Regions from separate parts of the Oceanobacillus sp. FSL W8-0428 genome, predicted to be linked through region 2. Evidence: a T-box and tRNA genes for the amino acid it is inferred to sense, from the RefSeq annotation. Region 2 holds a T-box; the other holds one or more tRNA genes.

What was found. A T-box is a leader RNA that pairs with one kind of tRNA and senses whether it is charged. The one in region 2 lies ahead of argS (arginine--tRNA ligase), so its partner is inferred to be a tRNA-Arg.
Region 1: it encodes a tRNA-Arg, which carries the amino acid that the T-box ahead of argS (arginine--tRNA ligase) is inferred to sense. The anticodon was not compared.

Annotation. Positions count from the first base shown of each region.
Region 1 is NZ_JBBORB010000001.1:3,651,171-3,653,371, reverse strand. Features, by position in the region: gene MKY30_RS17425 (tetratricopeptide repeat protein) at 1-145, opposite strand, end outside; tRNA gene MKY30_RS17420 (tRNA-Arg) at 719-792, opposite strand; tRNA gene MKY30_RS17415 (tRNA-Gly) at 797-870, opposite strand; gene MKY30_RS17410 (metallophosphoesterase) at 1,108-1,617, opposite strand; gene MKY30_RS17405 (XTP/dITP diphosphatase) at 1,642-2,201, opposite strand, start outside.
Region 2 is NZ_JBBORB010000001.1:63,288-65,488, forward strand. Features, by position in the region: gene hprK (HPr(Ser) kinase/phosphatase) at 1-531, opposite strand, end outside; T-box leader at 835-1,087, shown strand; gene argS (arginine--tRNA ligase) at 1,155-2,201, shown strand, end outside.

The sequences.
Region 1 (2,201 bases), 3.6 Mb from region 2:
CGTGACTTCCTTCATGATATTCAATGAGGCAATTTAATTTCTCGAGTGCCTCTTTATATTTCTTTTTTCTTAAAGCATCTAGTCCTTCTTCTTCCAGCTGCTTTTTTGTGTTTGGAAATAAGATTACCTTTGTACTATCTTTCATTTGTTCACCTCTATTCTGGATTACCAAAAAATGTTCATCAAATCTTTTATTCCCTTATACAGTAAAATTTAAACCGTTTATTGGGACTGTATAAGCTGAAATAAAGATTTTAGCTTCCAGCATTTATCCTGAGAATACTTCGCGCTTTTACGGGAATCTCCATGCATTCTCTTTGAAATTGATATAAGAATTATTCATCCTATCGAAAGCTTCTGTCAGTAACAATAATTAATCATATAATAAATGATTTACTCTGTGAAATCTAAAAGAGATTCAAGCATTCAGCTCATAGATTTGTTTATACTTATTCATACCTCATCAAGAATACGGAGTGATTATTACTGTCTAATTTTATTGAAATATTAATCCTTTTATTTTATATGACTGATTATATCATGTTGAGAAAAAAGTCAAAAGAAAAGATCTTTGGGCTATTGCCCAATCGTAATTCATCTCCCCTTTACCGTTGGACTACACCCTTCACACGCTTGAAGAGGGAGGCTTCTTTCGGAAGTACGTCAAAAAAACGCTCAATCCCTCATATATTAAGAGTTTGAGCGTTTATCTTATTTACGTCCCAGGCAGGATTCGAACCTGCGACCCACAGCTTAGAAGGCTGTTGCTCTATCCAGCTGAGCTACTGGGACATTCTGGAGCGGGTGAAGGGAATCGAACCCTCATCATCAGCTTGGAAGGCTGAGGTTTTACCACTAAACTACACCCGCAACTACTGTATTTCTCGCATTTCTTATGTATGCCGTTTTTAACGGACAAGTAATATTATATGTTGGATAGAAGTTTTTGTCAACAGATTTTTAAACATTATTTTCATTCTTTATAATATAGCTTAAAAACCCTTGATACAAAAGGAAAAACACGTTAGATACAACGTTGATTTAAAGAAGAAAAGCAGTTCATATCTTCTTTTCAACAGAAGAATGAACTGCTTTTCTAATCTGATTCTACAAAGAAGTTTGGTAAGTCATATCTTTTACCTTTCCATCTTTTAAAGTGTAAAAGTCGACTTGTACTTGGTCAGTATTTTCCCAGCTTAGAATAGCATATGTTTTTTCAACACGATTCCTGGGCATACGGATGCTGCCTGGATTGATAAATAATTGATTCCCTATTTTTTCAGCACCAGCAATATGTGTATGTCCAAAGCATACAACATTTGCTCGATGTTCTTCCGCTGCATAAGACAGGTTTGTTAAATTTCCTTTTACCTGATGGAGGTGACCATGAGTTACAAAGAAGCGAATACCATTTAAGTCCAGTACTTCCTGATCTGGGTATAGCGAATCAAAATCACAATTTCCGCCAACTTTATAAAAAGGACTTAACTCAGCAGCATCAAAATCCAGCTCTGAATCCCCACAATGGATGTATAAGTCCACAGTATGTTTTTCCTTCATTTCTTCCAGTTCTTTTGTCAGCCCATGACTGTCACTTGTAATTAGAACGCTTGTCATCATACCCCTCCTCAATATATTTATTTATAGCAAGTGTATTCTTTTTTCCAATTGCTTCATCGCCTGTTTCCGGTGGCTTATTTGATTTTTTTCAGATGGATCAAGCTGGGCCATTGTTTCTGTATATCCTTTTGGTATAAAAATAGGATCATAGCCAAAACCGTTCTCTCCACACTGTTCCGTTTTAATATGTCCTTCGCAATAACCCGTTACAAATATTGTCTCTTCATCAGGACGGGCGATCGCCAAAACACATACGAAGCGGGCACTCCGTTCTTCTAAAGGTATCTGTTTCATTTCCTCCAGAACTTTATCTATATTTGCTCGATCATTTGTCGGCTCCCCTGCATATCGCGCAGAATAAATACCCGGTCTTCCCTCCAGGCTATCGATTATCAGGCCCGAATCGTCTGCAAGCACCGGCTGTTGAAATCGGCTTGAAATCTCTTCTGCTTTTAAAGCTGCATTTTCTACGAAGCTTTCTCCTGTTTCTTCAATATCAGGAACTTCCTCTTCTAAATCAAGCAGGGAAACAGCCTCTATTTTGTAAGGGGCAAAAAATGCTTTAAATTCCTTTGCCTTCC
Region 2 (2,201 bases):
ATCTGCTACAAGACGATGCCCTCTTTTAACTAATTCCAGTGCTGTTTCACTTTTACCAACACCACTTTGTCCGATAATTAAGACACCGACGCCGTAAATATCTATTAACACACCATGCACCGCCGTAAATGGTGCAAATTTAGATTCTAAGTAATTGGTTAAACGACTCAATACCCGCGTCGTTGTCCGCGGTGATTGTATGATTGGTACGCCAGAATGCTTCGATGCTTCAAAAAATTCTTCTGGTACATCCATGCCACGGGAAATGATAATTCCCGGAGTTACATCCGTACATAGATTTTCAGCACGCTGCTTTCTTTCTGCAGCATTCAGTCCCAAAAAGTAAGCTAATTCTGTCTTACCAATTAATTGTAGACGCTCCCTTGGATAATAGTCAAAAAAGCCCGTCATTTCCAATCCTGGGCGTGAAATATCACTTGTTATAATTTCACGGTGAACTCCTTCTTCTCCTGCTACTAACTGTAAATTAAACCGATCTAGTAAATCCTTTGTACAGACGGTTGATACCATTTTGAAGCTCCTCTCTTCAACAAAGCTAACTGATATACATTTTAGCATAATCCGTACAAAAAACGTAGAGGAGAAGTCTCTTACTTAATGTACTTCATTAAAAACTATGATTGACAAGGTTTATGCAATTTTGACATTCGAAAGTCCGCTCATTATAAGATTACTTCTTTGCAGACTTTTTCAAACTCCATATAAACTGTTTTCAAGTAACCAATAATTGTTTGAGTTCTTCCGATACTTCTCCAAATATTTATGAATGAGTACTTGTTATTTTGGAAAATCTCTGTATAATATAGCATTAATATATTACCGTTGATGAAGAGAGTAGTTATATATCATGTACAGCAGCGAGTCAGGAGATGGTGGAAGCCTGACAGTACAGAATATAATGAAACGCACTTCAGAGGTGCTGTCTGAACAATCAGTAGGATATGCCGGGTTATTCCGTTAAAAATAATATAAGAAGGTTCTTATTTATTTCTGATTAAAGTCTAAAGCTTTATTAGTTATATATAGGAGCAATTAGGGTGGTACCGCGAATAAACTCGTCTCTATGTTACATCATGGAGACGGGTTTTTTATGTTTTTATATTTCACATTTAATCGTATTGGAGGAGTAGACCATGAATTACCGTCAGCAATTTGCAGAGGAAATTTATACCCATTTACAAGGGTTATCGGAAGTGGATGAAATTCATTCATTGATTGAGGAACCAAAATATAATACTCATGGCGATTTAGCGTTCCCTTGCTTTACCTTAGCAAAAAAACTAAAAAAAGCTCCGCAGCAAATAGCCAAAGAGTTATCTACAAAAATAGATGCACCTTTTTTAGAAAAGACAGTGGCAGAAGGACCTTATTTAAATGGTTTTTTAAACAAACAAGTCGTCAGTAAACAAGTAATTCGGCGTATTAATACTGAGAAAGAAGACTACGGTTCGTCTTCAGCCGGTGCTGGAAAGATAGTTACTTTAGATTTCTCATCACCAAACATCGCCAAACCTTTCTCCATGGGCCATTTACGTTCTACTGTTATTGGCAATGCACTTGCTAATATCTCAGAAAAATATGGCTATAAAGCCATTCGAATAAATCATCTTGGTGACTGGGGAACACAATTTGGCAAGCTTATTACTGCTTATAAAAAATGGGGTTTAGAAGAAAAAGTACGAGAGAACCCAATTAAAGAGCTCTTTTATCTATATGTGATGTTTCACGAACAAGCGGAAAAACATCCCCACTTAGAGGATGAAGCCCGTTTTTGGTTTAAACAATTAGAATCTGGGAATGAAGAAGCAAATCAGCTGTGGAAATGGTTCAGAGAAGAATCACTGAAGGAATTTGCGAAAATTTATGAACTGCTGGATATTGCATTTGACTCCTATGATGGCGAAGCATTTTATAATGATAAAATGGACAAGGTTGTCCAAGAATTAAAAAACAAAGATCTCCTGTCTCTTTCAGATGGAGCTGAGGTAGTTGAATTAGCAGCTGAGAATATGCCGCCATGCTTAATTAAAAAGAAAGATGGCGCTACATTATATGCAACCCGGGATTTGGCAGCAGCTATTTACCGGAGCAGGGCCTATCATTTTGAAAAATCCTTCTATATCGTCGGACAGGAGCAGCGCCTTCATTTCGAACAGTTATTCCTTGTGCTCCAGAAAATG